Aureimonas sp. SA4125: one gene and its partner. The protein of the gene in region 2 interacts with the protein of the main gene of each other region in a pairwise test. Links are inferred from orthologs where the notes say so. Each region holds a gene or a part of one and is shown on either strand. Other genes may lie near its edges.

Evidence for each region.
Region 1: the proteins of gyrA (region 2) and gyrB interact in binary tests that used the Escherichia coli proteins (3 or more experiments, as listed by UniProt). The link is inferred for Aureimonas sp. SA4125 from one-to-one orthologs.

Annotation. Positions count from the first base shown.
Region 1 is NZ_AP025032.1:4,940,556-4,957,484, forward strand. What follows is about bases 12,036-15,098. They hold gyrB (DNA topoisomerase (ATP-hydrolyzing) subunit B), read right to left. Parts: upstream 14,752-15,098; coding sequence 12,319-14,751; downstream 12,036-12,318. Other genes in these bases: Sa4125_RS23405 (biotin-dependent carboxyltransferase family protein), read left to right, coding at 12,036-12,158; Sa4125_RS23415 (hypothetical protein), read left to right, coding at 14,965-15,098. Outside these bases: Sa4125_RS23355 (sugar ABC transporter ATP-binding protein), read right to left, coding at 1-176; TMAO reductase system periplasmic protein TorT, read right to left, coding at 210-1,292; Sa4125_RS23365 (hydantoinase B/oxoprolinase family protein), read right to left, coding at 1,375-3,336; Sa4125_RS23370 (hydantoinase/oxoprolinase family protein), read right to left, coding at 3,342-5,366; Sa4125_RS23375 (helix-turn-helix domain-containing protein), read right to left, coding at 5,648-6,613; 5-oxoprolinase subunit PxpA, read right to left, coding at 6,742-7,467; Sa4125_RS23385 (LysR family transcriptional regulator), read right to left, coding at 7,547-8,530; Sa4125_RS23390 (acetyl-CoA carboxylase), read left to right, coding at 8,669-8,911; Sa4125_RS23395 (acetyl-CoA carboxylase biotin carboxylase subunit), read left to right, coding at 8,916-10,307; Sa4125_RS23400 (carboxyltransferase domain-containing protein), read left to right, coding at 10,304-11,173; more of Sa4125_RS23405, read left to right, coding at 11,166-12,035; more of Sa4125_RS23415, read left to right, coding at 15,099-15,264; Sa4125_RS23420 (cytochrome P450), read left to right, coding at 15,344-16,711; cysK (cysteine synthase A), read right to left, coding at 16,806-16,929. UniProt on the Escherichia coli protein: DNA gyrase negatively supercoils closed circular double-stranded DNA in an ATP-dependent manner to maintain chromosomes in an underwound state.
Region 2 is NZ_AP025032.1:2,229,952-2,239,869, forward strand. The notes cover bases 6,497-9,861. They hold gyrA (DNA gyrase subunit A), read left to right. Parts: upstream 6,497-6,838; coding sequence 6,839-9,661; downstream 9,662-9,861. Other genes in these bases: Sa4125_RS24180 (hypothetical protein), read right to left, coding at 9,788-9,861. In the rest of the region: Sa4125_RS10325 (hypothetical protein), read right to left, coding at 1-149; parE (DNA topoisomerase IV subunit B), read right to left, coding at 196-2,247; Sa4125_RS10335 (alpha/beta hydrolase), read left to right, coding at 2,433-3,332; Sa4125_RS10340 (hypothetical protein), read left to right, coding at 3,513-3,851; Sa4125_RS10345 (type 1 glutamine amidotransferase domain-containing protein), read right to left, coding at 3,993-4,670; Sa4125_RS10350 (cation diffusion facilitator family transporter), read right to left, coding at 4,755-5,726; Sa4125_RS10355 (MarC family protein), read right to left, coding at 5,750-6,433; more of Sa4125_RS24180, read right to left, coding at 9,862-9,916. UniProt on the Escherichia coli protein: A type II topoisomerase that negatively supercoils closed circular double-stranded (ds) DNA in an ATP-dependent manner to maintain chromosomes in an underwound state.

The DNA of each region.
Region 1 (16,929 bases), 2.7 Mb from region 2 along the record:
AGCGTCGACTTCCCCGCCCCGTTTTCGCCGAAGAGCACATGAAGCTCGCCGGCGCGCACGTCGAAATCGACCCGGTCGAGGGCCAGAACGCCCGTGAACCGCTTCGAGATGCCCGCCAGGTGGAGCAGAGGCTCCGTCTCCCGGCAGTGCGTTCCGACTTCGCCGGTCTGCCCCATGTCGTCTCCTTCGCTTCGGGTTTCCGCCGGGGACTACTTGGCCTTGACGCTGTAGACCGGCGTCCAGTCGCCCGGTGCCAGGATCAGGTCCATCTGCAGGTTCGGCACGGTGGTCTTGTCGACCACCGCCGCCACCGGCTGGACGAGGCTCATCACCGGCTTCTTCTCGAGCAGCCGGACCGCCTGGTCGATGGCGATGGCGCCCTCGCCAACCGGATACTGCGTCGCGAAGGCCAGGATGTCACCGCGGTTCAGCGCGTCGAGCATGGCCTGGTTCTCGTAGGACGACATGATCTTGATGTCGGTGCGCCCGGCTTCGGCCACGGCACCGATCGCCGCTTCCGCCGTCGGGGCCGATCCCCAGATCACGTTCATCTCGGGATGCGCCTGCAGCGCATCCTGGATGAGCTGCAGCTGCACGGCGACGCCGCTGTCGCCGAACTTCTCGTCGAGGATCGTCACGTCCGGGTTCTTGGAAACCGCCGTCTTGAATCCTTCGTTGAAGGATTCGGCCCAGCCCGAGCCTGCCGGGCCCGGGAAGGTCACGACATTGGCCTTTTCGCCGGCCGGCAGCTGCGCGAGCAGGCCCTCGCCGGTCACCGCGCCCATGGCGACGAAGTCGACGGCATTGGCGGCGGGCGTCGCATTGGCCGGAATGGGGTTGGTGACGCCGACGACCGGAATGTTCTTGGCCGCGGCTTCCTTGAATTTCTGCTCGAGGCCCGCGCCCGAGATCGCGCCGACGATGATCGCGTCCGAACCGCTCGCCAGGCAGTCGTCGAACTGCGAGAGCTGCTTGGGCAGGTTCTCGTAGCCGCCGGCCTCGTAGAGCGTCATGTTGACGTTCATCGCCTCGGCCTGCTTGACGATGCCGTAGGCGACCGCGACCCAGAAGCTGTCCTTCATGTGCGGGAACAGAACGCACAGATTGTAGGGCTTCTCTGCCTTTTCCAGCGGCGTGTACTCGGCATCCACCGGCGTGCCGGAGGAGGAGTCGTAGATCTTCATCGGCCACCAGGCGGCGTCGGCGGCGAGACTGGGCGACACCGCACCGGCGACCATGCCGAGACAGGTGGCGGCAGCGAGGCTGTGGCGGAGGCGAGAGCGAAGAAACATGGCTGCAATCCTTCTTGCTTGAGGGGGAAGCGGACGGGAGGCGCGGGTTTGCGCCCCGTCCGACGGCACTGCTTCGCGCTGCCTACACGGCAGCCCAGTTGGCGACGGATCGCCGCTCGAAGGTCTCGCGGAACTGCCGCGTGGATTCGGGAAGAAGCTCGCCCGTGCCCCAGTCGAGGATCACCGCATGCTGGCGGATCGCGTCGAGCGCATCGATCTCGCCACGTCGGAATTGCGCCGCGACGCCTTCCGGATCGGTGCGGGCCCAGGCGACCCGCTTTTGGCGGATCTCGGCGCGCAGGGCCTCGGTCGCAGCCGAGTCGAGCGCGTAATCGCAGAGCTCGGGGTCGATGGCGCGGATGACGACGCCGTAGTCCTTGGCGGCGCGCTCGATCGAGACATAGTCGTCGATGACGTCTTCCAGGACATGCGCGGGATCGCGGTCGAGCGGGTCGCCGAATCCGCCGCCGCCGGCCGTCGGCCGCGAGAACACGTCGCCCTCGCCGATCTTGACGTCGGAGAAGATGGTGCCGAGCCGTTCCGTGTGCTCGGCGCCGGCCCGCTTCAGCGTCAGGCCGTGCGGGCTGGAGGGAAGCCCGCCTTCGATGCCCCAGACGATCGCGCATTCGCGGTCGCAGATGTAGGAGATCACGGTGTCCTCGGCCGCGAGCATCAGCGATGTCTTGCGCACGCCGACGCCGCCACGCCATTTGCCGGGACCGGCCGTATCGCGCAGGATCTCGCATTCGGTGGTGAGGATCGGGTTGGCGCGCTCCTGCCCCTCGACCGGCTGGGCCATCATGCCGGTGCCGAAGCAGGCGGTGGTGACGTTGGCGCCGTCCTTGCCGTTGCGCCCGCCCCAGCCGCCCGGCAGCCAGTCGTAGAACATGAAGATGGGCTTGTCGTCGCTGCGGGCGTCGCGCCCGCCGGTCAGGAGATATTCGAGGTTGAAGGCGCAGGCCAGCGCCCGTTCCGGCATCAGCTGCGACCACATCTCGTAGATCGAGTTCATGATCTTCTCGAACGGCATCAGGAAGCCGGTCACCGCCACCGGCCACTTCGCATCGACGATCGAGCCTTCCGGCGCGATGATCTCGAAGGCCCGGTAGAAGCCGGAATTCAGCGGCAGGTCGGGGAAGAAGGTCTTCATCCCGGCGGCGACGGCCGAAAACGTGGTGCCGAAGGCGGAGTTGTAGATCGTGCCGATCACCGGATGGCTGCCGGTGAAATCGTAGATCGCCTTGTCGCCCTTGATCGTCATCTTGATGCGGATCGGGATCATGCCTTCGCCGCCCGACGGGTCGCGGTCGATGAAGTCGACCGTCTCCCACTCGCCGTCCGGCAGCGCGGCGATGCGCTGGCGCACGGCGCGCTCGACATAGTCCTGCACCTCGGAAAGGCCGGTCTCGACCGTATCGCGGCCATACTTGCCGACGAGGCGCAGGATCTCGCGCTCGCAGACGGCCGTCGCCTCGGCCTGGGACTGGATGTCGCCGATGATCGACGCGGGATCGCGGGTGTTGGACGCGATCAGATTGGCCACGTCCTTGCGGAATACGCCCTTGTCGAACAGCCGAACCGGCGTGATGCGCAGGCCCTCGCGGAACATGTCCTTGGCCGAGACGTCGAAGGAGCCGGGCACGCTGCCGCCGACATCCGACCAGTGGCCGTTCGACTGGGAAAAGGCGATGATCTTGCCCTCGGAGAAGATCGGCCTGACCAGGCGCACGTCGGAGAAGTGGGTGCCGCCGGCATAGGGGTCGTTGATGGCGAAGACGTCGCCCTCGTGCATGTCGCCCTCGAAGGCGCGCATCACGTCCTTGCAGGTGAAATGCAGCGTGCCGACGTGGACGGCGATGTCCTGATTGCCTTGCGCGGCGCATTCTCCGTTGGCGTCATGCAGGCCGCTGGAGAAGTCGTGGTTGTAGATCACGAAGGAGTAGCAGGTCCGAAGGATCTGCTCGCCCATCTGGTCGACGCTGGTGATGAAGGAGTTCTTCAGGACCTCGAAGGTCACGGGATCGAGAGTCTGTTCGCTGGCCATGGGTGTCAGCCCTTCACGCGGATGATGAGGTTCAGATACTTGTCGACCTCGGCCCGGGCGCCGGGCGGCACGACCGTGGTGCTGTCGACCTGGTCGACGATCGCGGGACCCGCCAAGACGAAGCCGCAGGGAAGATCGTCGCGCTGGTAGACGGGCGTGTCGTGCGCCTGATTCTCGAACCAGACTTCCCGTCGACCGACCGGATCGGGAACCACCCCGGTCGGAGCGTGCACCGCCAGTTCCGCCTTCGGCACGACGCCGATCGCCTTGACGTTGACGCGGAAGAAGCTGACCGGCGCATCGTCGCGGCGGAAATTGTATTCGCGGTGGTGCTCGCGGTGGAAGTCGGCGACGAGGTCGGCGATCGAGCCGATCGGGCTCGGCGTCGAGACGGCGAGCGAGCGCCACTGGCCGCGATACATCATGTCGATCGTCCGCTGCAGCACGATGTCGCCCTCGGCGACGCCCTCGTGGATCAGCCGGTCCAGCGCCTCGCGCTCGATGCGGGCGAACTGCGCCTCGATGGTGGCGGGATCGGCCGCCTCGGCATCGACCATGCAGTTTTCGGAGAAATCGTGCTGCATGTCGACGAGGAGGCAGCCCAGCGCCGAGGTGACGCCGGGGTTCGGCGGCACGATCACCACCGGGATCGACAGTTCGCGGGCGACGTCGACGCCGTGCAGGGCGCCTGCCCCGCCGAAGGCAACGAGGGCGAAATCACGCGGATCATAGCCGCGGCTGATCGAGATCAGCCGCACGGCGTCGGACATGTTGGCATTGGCGACGCGCAGGATCGCATCGGCCGCCGCCTCGGTGGAGAGGGAGAAGCCCTTGGCGACGCCCTCCTCGACGGCGGTGCGGGCGAGCACCGGGTCGAGCGTCACCTTGCCGCCGGCAAGGCTGGTGCCGAGACGGCCGAGCGTGACATTGGCGTCGGTATTGGTCGGCTGCGCATTGCCGTTGCCGTAGCAGGCCGGCCCCGGGAACGCGCCGGCCGACTGCGGGCCATTGCGCAGCGAGCCTGCATCGTCCGTCCAGGCGAGCGAGCCACCGCCGGCGCCGATCGTCAGCACCTCGATCGACGAGAAGCGGATGGGATAGCCGAACTCGATGTACCAGTCCTTGGTCACCCGCGACTGGCCCTCATAGGCGAGCGAGACGTCGGTCGAGGTGCCGCCCATGTCGAGGCCGATCGAATTGGGATAGCCGCACAGACCGGCGATATGGCGGCTGGCGATGGCGCCGGCGGCAATGCCCGAGCCGGCGAGACGGGCGGCGAAATCCTTGACGCTCGCCGGTGTCATCACGCCGCCGCCGGTGTGCAGGAGGAGAAGATCGCGGGTGTAGCCCTCGGCGGCGAGACGGTCGCCAAGTCTTGTGGTGTAGCTGACGACGACCGGGCTCAGCGCGGCGTTGACGACGGTGGTCGAGAAGCGCTCGTGCTCGAAGATTTCCGGCAGCACCTGCGAGGAGATCGACACCGGCACGTCCGGCATCGCTTCGAGGAGGATCTCGCGCATGCGGCGCTCGTTCTCGCCGTTCAGATAGGCGTTCATGAAGCAGACGGCGATCGCCGCGACGCCGCGCTTCTTCAGGATGCGGGCGACGTCCCGTGCCTTCTCCTCGTCCAGCGCCTCGACCACATTGCCGGCGCTGTCGATGCGCTCGGGCACGGTCAGCCGGTCGCGGCGCGGAATGTAGGGTTTGACGACGTCCTTGTAGACGTCCCAGAGGTCTTCCTTGTTGGCGCGGCGGATCTCGATCACGTCGCGAAAGCCTTCCGTCGAGACCATGGCGGTGCGCGGCAGGCGGCGGGTGATCAGCGCGTTGGTCGCCACCGTCGTGCCGTGCGAGAACAGCGCCACCCTGGCCAGGTCGATGCCGGCCTTGGCCACGCCACCCATGATCCCGTCGATCGGATCGGGTGTGGAGGAGGTCTTCTCGATCCGGATGAAACCGGTGTCCTCGTCCATGATGCAGATGTCGGTGAAGGTGCCCCCGACATCGACGGCTACGCGAAGATTCTGCACGGTGAGCGTTTCCCTTTCCGGTCTCCTGGCGGTTGCGCGGGGTCTCCCGCCGCCCGGTCGCACGATGACGATCGCGTCCGGCCTCTGGCGGCAGCAGGATGGTGCCCGCGCTCTCGGGAGGGATTAAACGGCCTTTTCCGCTGCTTCTCTTGGTCCCCAGCGCATCAAACTTTGATCCTCTGTGCACTTCGGCACAAATTTTGGGCCGCGGTCCGTTCTGCCCGTTTACCAACCATGCAGTGCAGCATCGCGCGGCGTTGCCCTGTGCAGCGCAGGCACGCTCAGACGGGCTGGCTCGCCTCACGCGCGGCGGCGCGGACCTCGCTCGGCGTGCAGCCAAACCGCGCCCGGTAGCTGCGGCTGAACTGCGCCTGGTCGCCGAACCCCCAGTCATAGGCGATCTCAGCGATCGCCTTGCGGCAGTGCGGGTCCTTCAGCGCCGCGTCGCACATCAACAGCCGCCGGTTCCGGACATGCGCCGAAACCGTCGTTCCCTCGGCCTCGAACAGCTGGTGCAGATAGCGCAGCGAGATGCCGCAGCCGTCGGCGATGGCCTGCGGTGCCAAGTGCGGATCGCGCAGGTGGCTGCCAATGAAGTGCTCGGCGCGGTGAAGATGGGCGTTGCGCACCGAGGACGAGCGGCCGACGAGAACCCTCTGGTCGGCCTCGATCGCCATGGCCAGGAGATCGACGAGATGGCGTCCCATCCGCGCGCGCTCATCTGCCTCCATCTCGTCGAGCCGTGGCGCCGTGAGGCGCAGCATGTCGACGAACAGCGCGCCGACGCTGCGGCTGGCGTCGAACTGCAGCGTCGCCAGGCGCTCCGGTCGGGCGATGCGGGCGCGCAGAACGTCGCTCGGGATCTTCAGCACCCAGAGTGCGGCGCGCTCGCGGTGGCTGAAATCATAGGGCAGATGGCTGCGCTCTATCAGGAACTGGCCGGGACGGCACTGCACCTCCTTGCCGTCCTGGGCGAAGCGGATCTCCGCCACCTCCGGCACCGTGATGAGAAAGCTCTCTTCCCGTTCGTTCAGAAGGTGGCGCTCATGACGCCGGTAGAGGAGCCCATCGCATCGGTTGCGCGAGAGCGCGATCGACCCGAGCGTCCAGGCGTCGAGCGTGCCGTCGAACGCGCCGACCGACTGGAAGCGCAGATCGAGCGGGAAATAGGTCTGTGAGACGGCCTGCTGCCAAAACGCCTTGCTGCCGCCCTTGGGACTGCTGCTGGTCGAGAAGGTGGCTCGCATCGCACGCAACTCCTATCCCTGTGAACGGCCCTGCGGGCGGAACACCCCCAAGCGTTTTGTCCGAGCGAGGGGCGGGCCCTCGCCTTGTACGGCAACGCGCGTCAGCCAATTGCTTCCGACGCTGGCGGTCAACCGAACCAGGGGCGCAGGGCCGCGTTGACGGCGCGTGCCAGCTGATCGGCCCCCGGCGTATCGGAATGGATGCAGACCGTGTCGGCGCGCATCGGCAGGTCGCCGCCCTCGATGGTCGTCGCCAGGCCCTCACTCATCACCCGCACGGCCCGGCGCGCCGCTTCCGCGGCGTCCTTGGCGGCGTGCTGGCGGGTGATGATGAGCTTGCCCTCGGCGTCGTAGTCGAGGTCGGCATAGTATTCGGCGATGAAGGGGATCGTACGCCTGGTGTAGACGGTTTCCTGGAGCGTACCGGCCATGCCGAGCAGCGGCACGCCAAAAATCTCGGCGGCGTCGGCAATGGCTTCCGCCACCTCCTCGCTGCGGATGGCGGCGCCGTAGAGCGCCCCATGCGGCTTGATGTGGTTGAGCGGCATTCCCGCCTCGTCGAGAAAGGCCTTCAGCGCGCCGACCTGATAGACGATGCAGGCCGAGAGTTCGTCGCGGCCCATCTTCATCTCGCGCCGGCCAAAACCCTGCAGGTCGGGAAAGGACGGATGCGCCCCGACGGCGACGCCGTGCTCGCCGGCCAGCTTCACCGCGGCGCGCATGATCGAGGGGTCGGAGGCATGGAAGCCGCAGGCGACGTTGGCGATGTGGATATGCGGCATGATGGCGGCATCGTCGCCGCAACGGTAGAGGCTGAACCCCTCTCCCATGTCGCAATTGATGGTGACACCCATTCAGCACCTCGCTTCGCCGGTCCGGGATCGGCCGTTGGTGTCAAACGTGGATAACAGCGGGCCCGCCCGTCAAATCGTATTAAGCGGGCGACGACATCTGAAAATCCGATGGCCTTCGGACGAGCCCTTCGCTTTCCCCGGCCGCAACAGTGCGACTGACGCCGACGCCGGTCACGGCGAAGCGCATGAAGTTGCGGAACGCCTCGGTGGCGCTGCCTAGATCGGCCTCGCGGCTCCAGGCGAGGCCGACGTCCATGCTCGGCACCTCGTCCTCGATGATGCGCGTCTCGATCCGCTGGCCCTCCAAGGACCATGGCCGGTAAATCAGTTCCGACAGGACGGTGATCCCCATTCCGCCGGCCACCATCGACCGCACGGCCTCCACCGAGGAGGTGCGGAAGATGGTGCGCGGCTCGAGATCCGCGGCGCTCCAGTAGCGCATCGCCGTGTGTTTCGCCTCGTCGACCGTCAGCATGACATAGGGGTGCTGCGCGATGTCGGCGAGCCGCACCCGCTCGGCCGCGGTCAGGGGATGGCCCGGCGCGAGCCAGAGCCGGCGCGGCGACCGGGTGAGGATTTCGCTGGCGATCCGGGCCTCGTCGCGCAGGTTGGAGACCAGCAGCACCGCGATGTCGAGCACCCCGTCGGCCAGCGCCTGCTCCAGAACGTCGCGCGGCGCCTCGAACAGTTCCAGCGTGACGCCGGGAAAATTGGACTGGAACCGCATCTGGTGGCGCGGCAGGAAATAACCCGCAACGGTGTAGGTGACGCCGACGCGGACCTTGCCGGTGATGGCGCCGCCCGAGACATGCGGGCTGTGCACGGCCTCGGCGACCGCCGCCAGAATCTGCCGTCCCTGCGACAGGAAGCGGCTGCCCTCGAGCGTGACGGTGACGCCGGAGGGCGTGCGCTCCAGAAGCTTCGTGCCGAGCAGCGCCTCGAGCTGCTGGATGGCGGCGGTGACCGCCGACTGCGAAACATTCAGCGCGACCGCCGCCTGGCCGATCCGCCCGGCCTCGGCGGCGGCGACGAAATAGCGGATCTGCTTGAGCGAAACGGACATGGTGCGTCTCCCTGGCGAAGGGTCTGACCGCACCATATCGAATTTTCCGATGGCCTGGATTTTAATTTGCGATTTTACCGCCTGCCCGAGTTTTGCAAGTCTCTTCGGAGTGTCGACGCAACCAGGATCCGGCCCAGCATGACCGTCAAGACCATTCAGGCCCCCCTCCCGGGCACCTTCTACCGCTCGGCTTCGCCCGGCGAGCCCGTGTTCAAGACCGAGGGCGACGCCGTCGCGGTCGGCGACACGATCGGGCTGATCGAGGTGATGAAGTCCTTCACCCCGGTCGTCGCCGAAGAGGCCGGCACGCTGAAGGCCTTCCATGTCGACAACGAGGACGCGGTGATGGCGGGCCAGCCGCTCTACGACCTCGACGCCTGAGACGATGGCGATCTCCAAGGTCTTCGTCGCCAATCGCGGCGAGATCGCCGTCCGCATCATCCGCGCCGCCCGCGAGCTCGGCCTTGCCACCGTCCAGGCGGTGAGCGCGGTGGACGGCGCGATGCTGGCCGCCCGGCTCGCCGACGAGACGATGCCGGTCGGCCCGGCGCATGCGACGAAATCCTATCTGAACAAGGCGGTCATGGTGCAGGCTGCGATCGACAGCGGCTGCGATGCGGTGCATCCCGGCTACGGCTTTCTGTCGGAGAATGCCGAGTTCGCCGAGATGGTGGAGGCGGCCGGCCTCGTCTTCATCGGCCCGCGGCCGGAGACGATCCGCAAGATGGGCGACAAGGCCCGCGCCCGGCAGGAAGCGATGGAAGCCGGCGTGCCGACGGTACCGGGCAGCGACGGCGTGGTGGAGAGCGTCGAGGTGGCGATCCTCGCCGCCCGCGACATCGGCTACCCCGTGATGATCAAGGCTTCGGCCGGCGGCGGCGGGCGCGGCATCCGTGTCGCCCGCGACGAGACCGAGCTCGCGGCCCTGATCCCGCAGGCGAGCGGCGAGGCGAAGGCCGCCTTCGGCAACGGCGGGCTCTATCTCGAGCGCTTCATCGCCAAGGCGCGGCATGTCGAGGTGCAGATTCTGGGCGACGGCACCCGCGCCATCCACCTGTTCGAGCGCGAATGCTCGCTGCAGCGCCGCCGCCAGAAGGTCTGGGAGGAGGCTCCCGCCGCCTGCCTCAGGCCCGACCAGCGCGACGCGCTGTGCACATCGGCTGTGCGCCTCGCCGAGCGGGTCGGCTATCGCGGCGCCGGGACGCTCGAATATCTTTTCGACGAGACCACCGGCGAGTTCTTCTTCATCGAGATGAACACCCGCATCCAGGTCGAGCATCCCGTCACCGAGATGGTCACCGGCATCGACCTTGTTCGCTGGATGATCCGCATCGCCCATGGCGAGGCGCTGACGATCCGGCAGGAGGACGTGCACCTGCGCGGTCATGCCGTGGAGGCGCGGATCTGCGCCGAGGATCCGGCGCTCGACTTCCGCCCGGCCCCCGGCACCGTCATCGCGCTGGAAATTCCCGGCGGCATGGGCGTGCGCTTCGACACCCTCCTCTATCCCGGCTATGCCGTGCCGCCCTTCTACGATTCCCTCCTCGGCAAGCTCGTCGTCCATGACGAGACGCGCGACGCCGCCATCACCCGGATGGCCCGGGCCCTGACGGAGCTGCGCGTCGAGGGTCTGCCGACCACGACGCCGCTGCACGTGGCGCTGGCCGCCGATCCGCAGGTGCGGGCCGGGAATTTCCACACCCGCTGGCTGGAGGATTGGCTCACCGCCCATCCCCTCGGCTCTCCCTCATCTCCCGAAGCGGAAACCAGCCGATGACGACACGCTATTCCTTCGGCGGCGACGAGCACATCTTCGTCGAGGTGGACGAGGAAATGTCGCTCGAGGCCTTCTTCAAGAGCCTCTCGATGACCAATGCCGTGCGCGACAGCGGCATTGCCGGCATCACCGAGATCTGCCCGGCCAACGCCTCGTTCCAGATCAAGTTCGATCCCGACGTGATCGCGCCGGAGGCGCTGATGGAGAGGCTGAAGGACTTCGAAGCGGCGGCGGAGAGCGCGGACAAGACGATCGAGACCCGGATCATCGAGATCCCCGTCCTCTACAACGACCCCTGGACGCACGAGACCCTGATGCGGTTTCGCGAGCGGCATCAGGACCCGGACTCGACCGATCTTGAATATGGCGCCCGGATCAATGGCTACGACAGCGTCGAGGCATTCATATCGGCGCATGCGGGCGCGCCGTGGTTCGTCTCGATGGTCGGCTTCGTCGCCGGCCTGCCGTTCATCTACCAGCTGGTGGAGCGCTCGAAGCAGATCGAGGTGCCGAAATACCTGCGTCCCCGCACCGACACGCCAAAACTGACGGTCGGTCATGGCGGCTGCTTCGGCTGTATCTATTCGGTGCGCGGCGCCGGCGGCTACCAGATGTTCGGGGTGACGCCGATGCCGATCTACGATCCGAAGGGGGAGATCAGCTATCTCAAGGAGCTGATGATCTTCCGACCCGGCGACATCATCAAGTTCAAGCCGATCGACCGCGCCGCCTACGATGCCGCGGTGGAAGCCGTGGAGGCCGGCCGCTTCGAACCAAGGATCGTCCCCGTCCGCTTCTCCCTCGACGCCTTCACCGCCGATCCCGAAGGCACCAACGCCAAGCTCCTGGAGGCCCTGGATGGCTGATGTCAGCATGTTCGATGTCGTCAAGCCGGGCCTCGCCACGACGGTGCAGGACCTCGGCCGTCCCGGCTACTACCATCTCGGCCTGCCGATCTCCGGCGCGATGGACCGCTTCGCGCTGATCGCCGCCAACCGCCTCGTCGGCAACGAGGACGGGGCCGCCGGGCTCGAGGCGGTGTTCCTCGGGCCGGAGCTGCGTTTTGCCAGCGACGCGCTCGTCGCGGTCACCGGCGCCGACCTGCCGCCCAAGGTCGACGGCGTCGAGCAGCCCGGCTGGACAGCGTTCAAGGTCGCAGCGGGCCAGGTTCTGTCCTTCGGTTTCCTGAAGGGCGGCGCCCGCGCCTACATCGCCGTCGCCGGCGGCATCGACGTGCCGGCGGTGCTCGGATCGCGCTCGACCTACGCGCTCGGCGCGCTTGGCGGCTTCGAGGGACGTGCCCTGAAGGCGGGTGATCAGGTCAAGCTCGGCACGCCGACCGGACCGGGCCGCGAAGGCATTGCTCTCGCAGCGGACATCCGCCGCGCTGTCAGCGCGACGGGAACCACCGTGCGCGTCCTGCCAGGGCTCTACTGGCACCGCCTCACCGAGGGCGCGCAGGCGACCTTCTTCGAGGACAGCTGGAAGGTCGCGCCCGAGGCCGACCGCATCGGCTACCGCTTCCGCGGCGGCCAGAAGCTCGACTTCGTGCCGCGCGAGCAGCCCTTCGGCGCCGGCTCCGATCCCTCCAACATCGTCGACAGCTGCTATCCCTACGGCTCCATCCAGGTGCCGGGCGGCACCGAGCCGATCATCCTCCACCGCGACGCCGTCTCCGGCGGCGGATATTTCATGCTCGGCACGGTGATCTCGGCCGACATGGACCTGATCGGTCAGCTGCAGCCGCACCAGAGCGTGCGATTCGAATCCGTCGACATGGCGCAGGCGCTGGCGGCCCGCCAGGAAGAGAAGGCCCGGCTTTCCCGTCTCGAAACGGCGCTGGCGGACTGAGGCAGGGACGGGAGAGGCTCCAAAGGGAGGCCGACCATCCGCTTCGACATGGGCGAGGGTTTCAGCCTCCAAAACTTCGGCGACGACGAAAGAGCCATGCCTTTCGTGCCGCCATGATCCGGACTTGCGCCACCGTCCGCCCACACCGCCACAGCAGGTATCAGATGTCGAGATTGGCGACCTGGAGGGCGTTGTCCTGGATGAACTCGCGGCGGGGCTCGACCTCGTCGCCCATCAGGCGGGAGAACAGCAGGTCGGCTTCCGTCGCGTCCTGGATCCTGACCTGCAGGAGGGAGCGCACTTCCGGGTCGAGCGTCGTCTCCCACAGCTGCTCCGGATCCATCTCGCCGAGGCCCTTGTAGCGCTGCAGCGACAGGCCCTTGCGGCCGACCTCGAAGACGGCGTTCAGAAGTTCCAGCGGGCCGGAAATGCGGCGCTCGGTGTCCTTGCGCTTCAGCACCGGCGAGCCGGTATAGACCTCGCCGAGACGGGCCGAGAGCCGGTGAAGGGCAATGGCGTCGCCCGAATTGACGAGGGGCGCGTCGACATTGCGCACCTCGAGAACGCCGCGCACGGTGCGGGTGAAGCGGTAGCCCCCGCCGTCGACCTCGCCGGCCCAGGGACCGTCGCCTTCCTCGGCGATCTCGTCGAGCCGGCTGGCGATCGCGGCGACGATGGCGGTGGCCCTCTCCTTGTCGTCGGCGACGTCCGGATTGAGCGCGCCGGCAATCGCCGTCTGCTCGACGACGGCGCGGTCGTAGCGGCTGTGAAGACCCGACAGCACCGAGCGGACGGCGAGCGCATCGTCGACGGCGGCACGCAGATCGCGGCCGACGCGCACTTCGCCGCTGGAGAGCGTCAGCGTCGCATCCTCGAGGCCACCCTCGATCAGGTAGTTCTCCATCGCCTTCTCGTTCTTGAGATATTGCGACTGCTTGCCGCGCGTGACTTTGAACAGCGGCGGCTGGGCGATGTAGATGTAGCCGCGCTCGATCAGCGCCGGCATCTGCCGGAAGAAGAAGGTGAGGAGGAGGGTGCGGATATGGGCGCCGTCGACGTCGGCGTCCGTCATGATGATGATCTTGTGGTAGCGCGCCTTGTCGGCGTTGAACTCGTCCTTGCCGATCGAGGTGCCGAGCGCCGTGATCAGCGTGCCGACCTGGTCTGACGCCAGCATGCGGTCGAAGCGGGCGCGCTCGACGTTGAGGATCTTGCCGCGGAGCGGCAGGATCGCCTGGTTCTGGCGCGAGCGGGCTCCCTTGGCCGAGCCGCCGGCGGAATCACCCTCGACGATGAAGATTTCCGATTTTGCCGGATCGCGCTCCTGGCAGTCGGCGAGCTTGCCGGGGAGGGACGAGATGTCGAGCGCGCCCTTGCGCCGGGTCAGTTCGCGCGCCTTGCGCGCCGCCTCGCGGGCGGCCGCCGCCTCGACGACCTTGGCCATGACGACCTTGCCCTCGGCGGGGTGCTCCTCGAACCACTCCTTCAGCTTGTCGTTGACGAGGCTTTCCACCACCGGGCGAACCTCGGAGGAGACGAGCTTGTCCTTCGTCTGCGAAGAGAATTTCGGATCCGGCACCTTCACCGAGAGGACGCAGGTCAGCCCCTCGCGGCAGTCGTCGCCGGTCGGCTGGACCTTTTCGCGCTTCAAGGTGCCCGAGCTCTCGGCATAGCCCGTCACCTGCCGCGTCAGGCCGCCGCGAAAGCCCGCCATATGCGTGCCGCCGTCGCGCTGCGGGATGTTGTTGGTGAAGCAGAGGACCGTGTCCTGGTAGCTGTCGTTCCACCACATCGCGACCTCGACGACGATGCCGTCCTTCTCGCCGTGCAGCACGATCGGGTCCGATATCAGCGGCTTGCGGGCACGGTCGAGATAACGCACGAAGGCCTCGAGGCCGCCCTCGTAGAAGAGCTCGACGCGCTTTTCGTCGACGTGCCGGCGGTCGGTGAGAACGATCATCACGCCGGAATTCAGGAAGGCGAGTTCGCGCAGCCGGTGTTCCAGTGTCGCGATGTCGAACTCGACCTTGGTGAAGGTCTCCTGCGAGGGCTGGAACGTGATCTCGGTGCCGGTGTCGGTGCCCGCATCGCCCGTGGCGATCAGCGGCGAGTCCGGCACGCCGTGGGTGAAGCTCATCTCGAAGATCTGGCCCTTGCGGCGGATCTTCATCTTCAGCCAGGCCGACAGCGCGTTGACGACGGAGACGCCGACGCCGTGCAGGCCGCCCGAGACCTTGTAGGAGTTCTGATCGAATTTTCCGCCGGCATGCAGCTGGGTCATGATGACCTCGGCCGCCGAGACGCCTTCGCCGGTGTGGATGTCGGTCGGAATGCCGCGGCCATTGTCGGTCACGGTGCAGGAACCGTCCGGATTGAGCGTCACGGTGACGAGCGTCGCGTGCCCGCCCAGCGCCTCATCGATGGCATTGTCGACGACCTCGTAGACCATGTGGTGCAGGCCCGACCCGTCGTCGGTATCGCCGATATACATGCCCGGACGCTTGCGCACGGCGTCCAGTCCCTTCAGTACCTTGATCGAGTCGGCGCCATATTCGGCGGTGGCGCCGGTGTCGGCCTGGGTCGCGTCTGACATGAAATTCCCTGGGGCTCGGGCGAGCGCGCGTGTCTGCAGCGAATCGCCGATATGTGTCAGTTCAATATAGGGGGTCGGGTCCTCCAATCCAAGCGCGGTGGACGGTCCGGGGAGACATGGCCGACCCGGCGGCATGCAGGCTCAGCGATCCCGGCGGAACCGCCGGTTCGGCGTCTGGTTGCTGTGTCAGTTCACAGTCTCCGGGAGATCGTCATGCATCGCCTTGCTCCACTTCTCGTCCTGTCCCTTCTCGCTGGCTGTACCAGCGGCGGCACCGACGGCACGCGCTATCCCTCTGCCTCGCCGATCTACGGGGCGCGTGTTTCCGCCAATCCCGAGGCGCGCGGCAGCGAAGCCTTCTGCCGCACCTATGCCCGCCAGACCGCGGGGAACCAGTATGAAGGGAGCCGCGATTCGGGCGAAGGCTTCAGTTCGAACGCTGCGGCACGTCGCCAGGCGGAGCTGGCCGGCGAACGCGCCTACCGCCGCTGCCTTTCCGGTCGCCGCAACTGAATCGGCATTGTGTGCCGGCGCGGGGGGCAATGGGCGTGGTCCTGCCCATATCGGGGTGAGTTGAGAGGAAAACCCGCTTATGGATACCCGCCCCCTGCCGTTTCGTGCCCCGGCACCGATACCTCCGGAAAAGACGCTGAGCTTTGCCCGCTTCGTCTACACCGCCGCGCGCAACCCGCTGCGGATCTGGGCAGAGCGCGCCTATCGCGAGCCGCATGTCCGTTCCGACTGGCTGAAAACGCCGACCATCATCGTCAACGATCCCGCCGCGATCCGCTACCTCATGGTGGAGAATGCCGGCAACTACGTCATGCAGCCGCTGCGCCAGCGCATCCTGAGGCCCATGCTGCGCGACGGGTTGCTCACCGCCGAGGGCGAACTCTGGCGCCGGACCCGCCGGGCGCTCGCGCCGGTGTTCACGCCCAGGAACATCCAGGGGTTCGCGCCGATCATGCAGCGCCGGACGGCGCTCTTCGCCGAGAGGCTGGCGGCCTTGCCCGATGGACGCGCCGAGATCGCCCACCAGATGACGCTCCTCACCTACGACATCCTGCAGGCGACGCTTTTCACGGACGACATCGCCAGCCCACCGGAGGAGTTTGCCCGCTCCATGGAGGGCTTTCTCGGCCGGATGGGGCGGGTCGATCCGCTCGATCTCCTCGACGCGCCGGCCTTCCTGCCGCGCATCGCCCGGATCATGGCCGGACGCTCCCAGGCCTATTTCCGCAAGCTGATCGGGGCGACCATCGACCGCCGCCAGGCACTCGTCGCCAGCGACCCCGGCGCTGCCCCGCGCGATTTCCTGACGCTTCTGCTGGAGGCCGAGGGGCTCTCGCGGTCGGAGATCGAGGACAACATCATCACCTTCATCGGGGCCGGCCACGAGACCACGGCGCGGGCGCTCGGCTGGACGCTCTATCTCCTCAGCCAGGCGCCGGAGGAGCGGGCAAAGGTCGAGGCCGAGCTCGACGCGCTGCTGCCGGGGCTGGAGGGCGAACCCGCCGGCTGGGTCGACCGGCTGGTCTATACAAGGGCCGCCTTCGAGGAGGCGATGCGCCTCTATCCGCCGGCTCCCTCTCTGAACCGCACGGCGGTCGCAGACGACCGCTTCGGCGACCTCGAAATTCCCGCCGGCGCCTCGGTGCTGGTCCTGCCCTGGCTGGTCCACCGGCATGAGAGCCTGTGGAAGAACCCCGCCTGCTTCCTGCCGGAGCGCTTCCTGCCGGAGAGCCGGGCATCGATCGACCGCTACCAGTACCTGCCCTTCGGCATCGGCCCGCGCGTCTGCATCGGCCAGAGCTTTGCCATGCAGGAGGGCGTGATCCTGCTCGCCGAACTGATGCGGCACCTGCGTTTCGACTTCGTCGGGACGCGGCATCCTGTTCCGGTGCAGAAGATCACCGTCCAACCCGATCGGGGATTTCCGATGCGGGTATCCCGCAGATAGCCGCGTTTCTGCTGTGGCGCCCGCACAAGACCATCGCCGGCGTGGCGGGTGGGGCTGCGGGCACCCGGCTTCGGCAAGAAGCGCTCGCAGCGCGTCAGATCGACGGCGCGCCTTTGGGGGGCTCCACCGGCTCGTCGTCGACAAGGCCCTCGAACAGCGCCGTCGACAGGTAGCGTTCGGCAAAGGAGGGGATGATGACGACGATGTTCTTGCCCTCG
Region 2 (9,918 bases):
GCGTCGGGCGCCGTGGCGGCCGGGGGCGTATAAGGCGCTGGCGCCGCAGGAGCGGCAGCCGGGGTTTCGGCCTGCGACCAGGCGGTGAGCGGCTGCAGGCCAAGCGCTGCGGCCGCGATGCCGGCGAGAAGAGCTGTGCGGGTCGTCATCGTGTCGTTCCCTTGCCTGTTGTCGTAGAGCCTGCGGAAGCCGGCATCACACGTCGAGATCGACAGCGAAGGCCGCCCGATCCTGGATGAAGCGGAAGCGGGCATCGGGCCGGTTGCCCATCAGCGCGTCGACCGCCCCGGCGGTTCCCGATTCCGGCGTCTCGTCGATGGCCACCTGCAGGAGCGTGCGCTTCCTCGGATCCATCGTCGTTTCCTTCAGCTGCGAGGGCAGCATTTCGCCAAGACCCTTGAAGCGGCTGACCTCGACCTTGCCCTTGCCCTTGAACTCCCGCGCCATCAGCCGTTCGCGGTCCTTGTCGTCGCGGGCATAGGCCACTTTCCCGCCCTGCGCGAGCCGGTACAGCGGCGGAACGGCGAGGAAGAGGTGGCCCTGGCGGATGAGGTCGTGCATTTCCTGGTAGAAGAAGGTGATGAGCAGCGAGGCGATATGGGCGCCGTCGACATCGGCGTCGGTCATGATGATCACGCGCTCATAGCGCAGGTCTTCTTCGCGGTAGCGCGCGCGGGTGCCACAGCCGAGCGCCTGGATGAGATCGGAGATCTGCTGGTTGGCGCTGAGCTTTTCGCGACCGGCGCTGGCGACATTGAGGATCTTGCCGCGCAGCGGCAGGATCGCCTGGCGGGCGCGGTCCCGCGCCTGCTTGGCCGAGCCGCCAGCGGAATCGCCTTCGACGATGAAGAGTTCCGCGCCTGCCGCGCCGCTCTGCGAGCAGTCGGCGAGCTTGCCGGGCAGGCGGAGCTTGCGCGTCGCGCTCTTGCGGTTGACTTCCTTTTCCTGGCGCCGCCGCAGCCGCTCGTCGGCGCGGTCGACAACCCAGTCGATCAGCCTTGCCGCATCCTGCGGCGAGGAGGCGAGCCAGATGTCGAAGCTGTCGCGGATCGAGCTCTCGACGATGCGCTGCGCCTCGGCGGTGGCAAGGCGGTCCTTGGTCTGCCCGACGAATTCCGGCTCGCGGATGAAGATCGACAGCATGGCCGAGGCCGAGATCATCACGTCGTCGGCGATGACGGCGGCGGCCTTCTTGTTGCCGGAGACTTCCGCAAACGCCTTCAGCCCGCGCGTCAGGACCGAACGCAGGCCGGCTTCGTGCGTGCCGCCTTCAGGCGTCGGGATGGTGTTGCAGTAGGAGCGGACGAAACCGTCGCCGCCCGTCCAGCTGACAGCCCATTCGACCGCGCCGTGGCCGGAGACCTTCTCGGTCCGGCCGGCAAAGGTCTGGCTGGTGACGCGCTGCTCGTCACCGAGAGAGCCTTCGAGATAGTCCTTGAGGCCGCCGGGAAAGTGGAATGTCGCGCGCGCCGGCGTCTTGCCGTCGGCGGGCAGGAGCGCGGGATCGCAGGCCCAGCGGATTTCGACGCCGCCGAAGAGATAGGCCTTGGACCGCGCCATCTGCAGGAGACGCGCCGGGTCGAAGGCGGCGTTCGCGCCGAAGATCTGCGTGTCCGGCAGGAAGCGCACCTTCGTGCCGCGGCGATTGTGGACCTCGCCGACTTCCTCCAGCGGACCGACGGCATGACCGCGCTCGTAGACCTGGCGGTAGAGCTTGCGGTTGCGCGCGACTTCCACTTCGAGCCGCGACGACAATGCGTTGACGACCGAGACGCCGACGCCGTGCAGCCCGCCGGAGGTCTCGTAGACCTTTGAATCGAACTTTCCGCCGGCATGCAGCGTGGTCATGATGACCTCCAGCGCCGAGCGGTTGGTGTATTTCGGATGCGGGTCGACCGGGATGCCGCGGCCGTTGTCGGTGACGGCGAGATAGCCGTCGGCCTCCAGCGAGACCTCGATGAAATTCGCGTGGCCGGCGACGGCCTCGTCCATGGCGTTGTCGATCACCTCGGCGAAGAGGTGGTGCATCGCCTTCTCATCGGTTCCGCCGATATACATGCCGGGCCGACGGCGCACCGGCTCCAGGCCCTCCAGCACCTCGATGTCGGCCGCGGTGTAGCTCGCCTCCGCCGATCCCGGCGCCGCAGCCTTCGCCGCCGACAGCGCGTCGACCGCCTTTGGCCGGGCCGGGGACCTGACAGTGCGCACCTTGGCGGCCGCGCCTCCGGAGAAGAGATCATCGCTCATGATGCGCTGCAAGCTGCCTTGTTTCCGAGCCCTTGGCGGGATGAGGTATCACGGCAATGGACTATACTTTCACGAAATGTTCTTCAACCCGGCAGCGCTCAAAAGGCGGCGCAGACAGCAACTACCAACAGTTTTCGACCCCTGCGTGGCTTGCGCGTCGCGCCAGTTTCGGCAAGGAAACCGGCATGGCCGTAATGCTTCTCTCCCGCGCCGTCCTCGCCTTCGCCGCACTGGCGTTTCTGGCGGACCAAGCGCCTGCCGCGCCGGCGCAGCTTGCACCTTTCAAGGACGCGCTCTTCGCCTATCCGCCGCTGACCGCCATCAGCGACGACGGCGACCTCATCGACGTCGACTACTCCGAGCTTCGCGACATCAACGGCCGCGACGAGATCCCGGAGCGACGGGTGAAGCCCTCCTATGTCGACCTTGCGCCGCTCGCGCGCCAGGAAGAGTCCGTCGTATCGACACCGGCCGGGCCATTGAAGATCGTGACCGTCGGCGACACAAAGTCGCCCGGCAGCATCGTCCTCTTCATCCACGGCCGGAACGGCGACCGACGGCTGGGCATGAACGACCGCACCTTCGGCGGCAATTTCAACCGGCTGAAAAACCTGATGCTTCGCTCCGGCGGCCTCTATCTCACGGCCGATGCGGGCGGCTTCGGGAGCGTGGACCGCACCAGGATCGGAACGCTCCTCGAAACGCATCGGCGGGATCACCCGGCGGCCACGATCGTTCTCGCCTGCGCCTCGATGGGCGGCGAGTTCTGCTGGGACCTCGCAGGCGACGCCGGCGTCATCGATGCGATCGACGGACTGGTGATGCTCAGCGCCAACACGCCGCCGTCAAAGCTTGCGTCCCTGCGCAAAGCTGCCGGGACCCGCCGCATCCCGCTTCTTCTGGCGCACGGCACGCGCGACAAGGTGTTTGCCTGGGACAGCGCCAAGGCCGTCTATACCGCGCTGCGCGCGGAAAAATATCCCGTCCGTTTCGTATCGTTCGAGGCCGGCAACCACGGGACACCCATCCGGATGATCGACTGGCGTGACAGTCTGAACTGGATTTTCAGCCGGACGACCAGATAGGAAGAACACGTGGCCGGCGCAACCGTAAGTGGCTTTCGGGCCGACCGGTCTCGCCCTGCGGCACCTGCCGTAGAAATACTTTGCAGGACGAACCTTCCCCTCGTGTCGAGTGAACTGTTTTCCAGTACATCTCGACGTGCCGACGATTCCGTCGCGCTTTCCCTGGAAAGGAATTCCTGCATGTCGCGTCTTCTGTCGACGACCAGCCTCCTGGTCGCCGTGGCGGCCCTGTCGCTCTGCGCCGGTGCGGCCCTTGCTCTCGACCGCACGGTCACGGTCACCAACAATTCCAGCACGCCGATGATCGAGTTCTATGCTTCCAACACCGGCACGAGCGAGTGGGAAGAGGACATTCTGGGCGTCGACGTTCTCGAGGTCGGTCAGGCATTCGACGTGACGATCGACGACGGCAGCGGCTACTGCAAGTTCGACTTCAAGGCGACCTTCAGCGACGGCGCCTCGGCGGTGAAGCAGGGCGTGAACGTCTGCGAGATCTCGGATTTCAGCTTCACGGATTGAACGCCGGCCGGCAGAGATTTGGCTGAGGCCAGCTGCCCGGTGATCGCTCGCGATCACCGGGCTTTTCTGTGGACCGCTTTAGGTCCTGGTCCACGCGTGATCTTTTCCGAAAGCCGGACAGCCAGCTTTCGGGACCATGCTTTAGCCAAGCGCCTTGAGCAGTTCCTCGGCCGCGGGTCCCGATGACGCCGGGTTCTGGCCGGTGATCAGCAGACCGTCGGTGAGGACGTGCACACCCCAATCATCTGTCTTGGAATAGGTGCCGCCGCGTTCCTTCAGCATGTCCTCGACGAGGAAGGGCACGATGTCGGTGAGGCCGACGGCCGCCTCTTCGCTGTTGGCAAAGCCGGTCACCTTCTTGCCGCTGACCAGGGGCGTGCCATCCGCCTTGGTGACGTCGCGCAAGATTCCGGGGGCGTGGCAGACGAGGGCGACGGGCTTGCCCGCGGCGATCGCCGCCTCGATGAGGGTCCGCGAGGTCGCGCTGTTCGCCAGATCCCAGAGCGGACCATGGCCGCCGGGATAGAAGACGGCGTCGAATGCCTGCACGTCGACATCTGCGAGTTTGTGGGTCGTGGCGAGTTGCGCCTTGGCGTCGGCGTCGGCGTCAAACCTTCTGGTAGCGTCGGTCAGGGCGCTTTCGTCGGCGCTGCTCGGGTCAAGCGGCGGCTGTCCGCCGAGGGGCGACGCCAGGGTGATCTCGGCGCCGGCATCCTTCAGCACGTAGTAGGGGGCTGCGAGTTCCTCGAGCCAGAAGCCGGTCTTCTTGCCGGTTTCGCCCAGTTTGTCGTGCGAGGTCAGAACCATCAGAATTTTCATGTCAAACGCCTTTCGTATTGCAGGTCGGCCGCAGATGGGGGCGGGGTTCACTGATTGCGACCCCAGCGCCCCGCAGAACCTGACTCAGGCGAGAGCCTCCTCGTCGGCGAGGGCTCGCCGGTGGGCATCTTTCGATTGCACCTCGATGTAGAGTCGTCGGACGATCGGGAAGGCATGTTTCACCCGCTGTTCGATGTCGCTCACCGCGGCCTCGATATCCTGCGAGAGAATGTCGTCCTGGAAATCGCAGCTCATGGTCAGGAGCACGTCGCGGGGCCCGAGATGGAGCGTGCGGATCTCGTTGACGGAAACGATCTCGGGGCGTTGCGACACGCGGTCCCTGATGGTCTCGACCATGGCAGGCGAGGCGGCCTCGCCGATCAGGAGCCCCTTCGTCTCGCTGACGAGCAAGACCGCGGTGACGGCCAGGACCACGCCGATGACGATCGAGCCGATGGCGTCGAACTCCGCTATGCCCGTGATCCAGGCAGCCGCAATCCCCGCCGCGGCGATGAGAATGCCGATGCAGGCGGCCGTATCCTCGAAAAGGACGACGAAAATCGTCGGATCCTTCATCGCCCTGACGTCGGCAAAGAAGCCGTTGGTGGCAGAAGGATCGCGCATCGCGCTGAACTCGCCGAAGGCCACCGAGAGGGAATAGCCCTCCATCGCCAGCGACGCGGCAAGCACGCCAAGCGCAACCAGCGGCGCCTCGACGGCATGGCTCGGCTCCATCAGCCGCTGGACGCCCTCGTAGATGGAAAAGCCGGCCCCGAGCGCAAAAATCAGGATGGCCACGATAAAGGACCAGAAATAGATCTCGACGCCATGGCCGAAAGGATGCTCGGCATCGGCGGGTTTCTTTGCGCGGCTGATGCCGAGAAGGAGAAAGCCCTGGTTCGCGGTGTCGACGAGCGAATGGATGCCTTCCGCCAGCATGCTCGAGGAACCCGTGTAGAACGCCGCGCCGAATTTCGTCACGGCGATGCCGAGATTGGCGGCGAGGGCGGCGATGACAGTCTTGCTGCCGCCGTCCTTGGAGTGTTGTGCGGTCATGCAAGTCCATCCGTTTGGCCGGTTCATCCGCTTGGAGCCCCCGCGGCTTCGGGAGCGGATGATGGGGTCGTCGCTTGCGTCGTCCGGGCCAGTTCGGCCGCCCCGTCGGCGACGAACTGGACGGCCAGGGCCGCCAGCAGCACGCCGAGCAGGCGCGAGATGATCGCGCGCCCGGTGCGTCCGAGAAAGTGATCGACGCGGTGCGCCAACGCCAGAATGCCGAAATTGATCCCGAGCGCGGCGACGATGACGAGCACGAGCCCGGTCTGGCCGGCCAGCGTCGGCAGCGAGCCCGACAGAAGGATCGTCGCCGAGATCGCGCCGGGCCCCGCGATCAGCGGAATGGCGAGGGGAAAGGCGGCCACGTCCTCCTCGCCCTCGTCACGATCCTCGACGGCGATGGTGGCGCTCCGCTCATGCCGCTCCTTGCGCTTTTCGAAGACGAGCTCGAAGCCGATCCAGAACAGGAACAGGCCGCCGGCGACGCGGAAGGCACCGAGCGTGATGCCGAGACCGGACAGGATGGCGAGGCCGAAGAGGGCGAAGACGAGAAGGATGCCCGCGGCGATGAGGCTCGCCTTCAGCGCGATCCGGCGCCGCTTCGCCGCAGAGGCGCCCCGCGTCAGCGTCAGGAAGAGGGGCAGGAGACCAAGCGGGTCGAGGATGACGAACAGCGTCACGAAGCCGTTGACGAGAAGTTCGATCATGACGCCGGTCCCGAAATGTCCAGCCACCGCTTTAGCAGCATCGAAGGGCCGGGCTCAATGCCGCGGCGGCAGGGTTTCGGCACGCGTCATGCGCTGGCGTCAGGGGACAGCGCCGTGTGCTGCCAGGATGAGCGCTGACGCACGCCATGCTCTTTTCGATGCGCCGACACAGCGTCGAAGGATCAGGAAAGATCCGCGCCAGGGCCGAAACCGTCCGAATCGAGCGCCGAAGAGCCCAAAAACGGGCGGCGCGACCCACCAGCACCTTCATTTTCTTTGCCGATTATCATAACCATTTGGAAAAGCTGTGGAATTTTGGGGTTTTTCGGCTGTTTGCGATTTGCCCAAAGCGGGCGCGAAGGGCTATATACAGCGTCACTCCCGACCATCATTCAGGACAGCAGCTTGGCAGACGACGAGATCGACATCATCCCTCCGGAGCGCCCGCGCGGCATCGATACCATCTCCATCGTCGAGGAAATGCAGCGGTCCTATCTCGACTACGCGATGAGCGTGATCGTCAGTCGCGCGCTGCCCGACGTGCGCGACGGGCTGAAGCCGGTGCACCGGCGCGTGCTCTACGCCATGCACGAGATGGGCCTCGTCTGGAACCGGCCTTTCCGCAAGTCCGCCGGCGTCGTCGGCGAGGTCATGGGCAAGTTCCATCCGCACGGCGATCTGTCGATCTACGACGCCCTCGTGCGCATGGCGCAGCCCTGGTCGCTGCGCGCCCCGCTGATCAACGGGCAGGGCAATTTCGGCTCGATCGACGGCGATCCGCCGGCGGCCATGCGCTACACCGAGGCACGGCTCCAGAAGGTGTCGGACTCGCTGCTCGCCGACATCGACAAGGAAACCGTCAACTTCCAGGAAAACTACGACGGACGCGAAATGGAGCCGGTCGTCCTGCCGGCCCGTTTCCCGAACCTTCTGGCCAACGGCTCGGGCGGCATCGCCGTCGGCATGGCGACGAACATCCCGCCGCACAATCTCGGCGAGATCATCGACGGCACGATCGCGATGATCGACAATCCGGCCATCACGCTCGACGAGCTGATGGAGTTCATCCCCGGTCCCGACTTCCCGACCGGCGCGCTGGTGCTCGGCAAGGCCGGCATCTACTCGGCCTATGCCACCGGGCGCGGTTCGATCCTGATGCGCGGCAAGGTGCATATCGAGCAGATCCGCGGCGAGCGCGAGGCGATCATCGTCACCGAGGTTCCCTACCAGGTGAACAAGGCCTCGATGATCGAGAAGATGGCCGAGCTGGTGCGCGACAAGCGCATCGAGGGCATCTCGGACATCCGCGACGAGAGCGACCGCGAGGGCTACCGCGTCGTCGTCGAGCTGAAGCGGGACGCGACCACCGACGTCATCCTGAACCAGCTCTACCGCTTCACGCCGCTGCAGACCTCGTTCGGCGCCAACATGGTGGCGTTGAACGGCGGCAAGCCCGAGCAGATGACGCTGGTCGACATGCTGCAGGCCTTCGTCGCCTTCCGCGAGGAGGTGATCAATCGCCGCACGCGCTTCCTCCTGCGCAAGGCGCGCGAACGGGCTCACGTCCTGGTAGGCCTTGCCATCGCCGTCGCCAATATCGACGAGATCATCAAGCTGATCCGCCAGGCGCCCGATCCGCAGACGGCGCGCGAGCAGCTGATGGAGCGGCACTGGGAGGCCAAGGATGTCGCGCCGCTGATCCGACTGATCGACGATCCGCGCCATCGGATTTCCGAGGCGGGCACCTACCGTCTGTCGGAGATCCAGGCGCGCGCGATCCTCGATCTGCGCCTGCAGCGACTGACGGCGCTCGGCCGCGACGAGATCGCCGACGAGCTGAACAAGATCGGCGAGGAGATCAAGGAATACCTCGACATCCTGTCGTCGCGCACCCGCATCCGCGACATCATCAAGGACGAGCTGCGCGAAGTCCGCGACGAGTTCGCCACGCCGCGCCGGACCGAGCTCACCGAGGGCGCGGCCGACATGGACGACGAAGACCTGATCCCGCGCGAGGACATGGTCGTCACCGTCAGCCATGGCGGCTACATCAAGCGCGTGCCGCTCGCCACCTACCGGGCGCAGCGCCGCGGCGGCAAGGGCCGCTCCGGCATGACGCTGAAGGGCGAGGAGGATTCGGTCACGCGCCTGTTCGTCGCCAACACCCACACGCCGATCCTGTTCTTCTCCTCGCGCGGCATCGTCTATAAGGAAAAGGTCTGGCGCCTGCCGCTGGCAACGCCCCAGTCCAAGGGCAAGGCGCTGATCAATCTCCTGCCGCTGGAGAAGGAAGAGCGGATCACCTCGATCATGCCGCTGCCCAACGACGAGGCGCAGGCGGCCGAGCTGAACGTCGTCTTCGCCACCACGCGCGGCACCGTCCGGCGCAACAAGCTGTCGGACTTCACCCAGGTGAACCGCAACGGCAAGATCGCCATGAAGCTCGACGATGCCGGCGACGAGATCCTTGCCGTCGCCACTTGCTCGGAAGACGACGACATCCTCCTGACCGCCAATTCCGGCCTCTGCATTCGCTTCCCCGTCACCGATGTGCGCGTCTTTGCCGGCCGCAATTCGGTCGGCGTGCGCGGCATGGCGCTGCCGAACGGTGACAAGCTGATCTCGATGGCGATCCTGCGCCATGTCGATGCGACGCCGGCCGAGCGCACGACATATCTGAAGATGCGCAGGGCCGTCGAAGGCGAATCTGCGGCGGTCGAAGGCGCCGAAGAGGAGATCGTCGAGGAGACGGCGGAGGAAGTGTCGCTGACGCCCGAACGCTACGGCTTCCTCAGCGCCAATGAGGAGTTCGTGCTGACGCTGAGCGAATTCGGCTATGGCAAGCGGTCCTCCTCCTACGACTTCCGCACCATCGGTCGCGGCGGCAAGGGCATCCGGGCGACCGACACGGCGCGCGCCGCCGAGATCGGCCCGCTGATCGCCGGTTTCCCGGTCGAGCCCGGCGACCAGATCCTGCTCGTCACCGATCGTGGCCAGTTGATCCGCGTGCCCGTCGAGGGCATCCGCGTCGCCGGTCGCGCGACCAAGGGCGTGACGATCTTCAAGACGGCGGAAGGGGAGCGCGTGGTCTCGGTCGAGCGCATCCCGGACCAGGGCCCAGAAGATGCCGACGGCGTTGCGGAAGGCGACGGTCCCGATACCGGACCTGCGGCCCTCCCTGGGGATGAGCCGATCGGGGAAGCACCGACCGAGCCGAACGAGGAGTAACCGGAGGTGGTGCGTCTAGCGCTGGCCCACCGCGGGCGATCCTAGACGCACCGGCAATAAAAAAGCCGCCTTGCGAGGCGGCTTCGAAGTATCGGGGCGTCAGGATCGCCCCCTTCGACCGAACGTTTAGTTGATCGGACGGTGCCGACGCGCGGCAATTTTGATCCGCGACGCCTCCGCCTCGTTATGAAGCGCGACTGCTGTAGCGGAGACCAGGCCGGCGGCCATGGCGAGGGCAAGGGCGAAAATCAGCATGC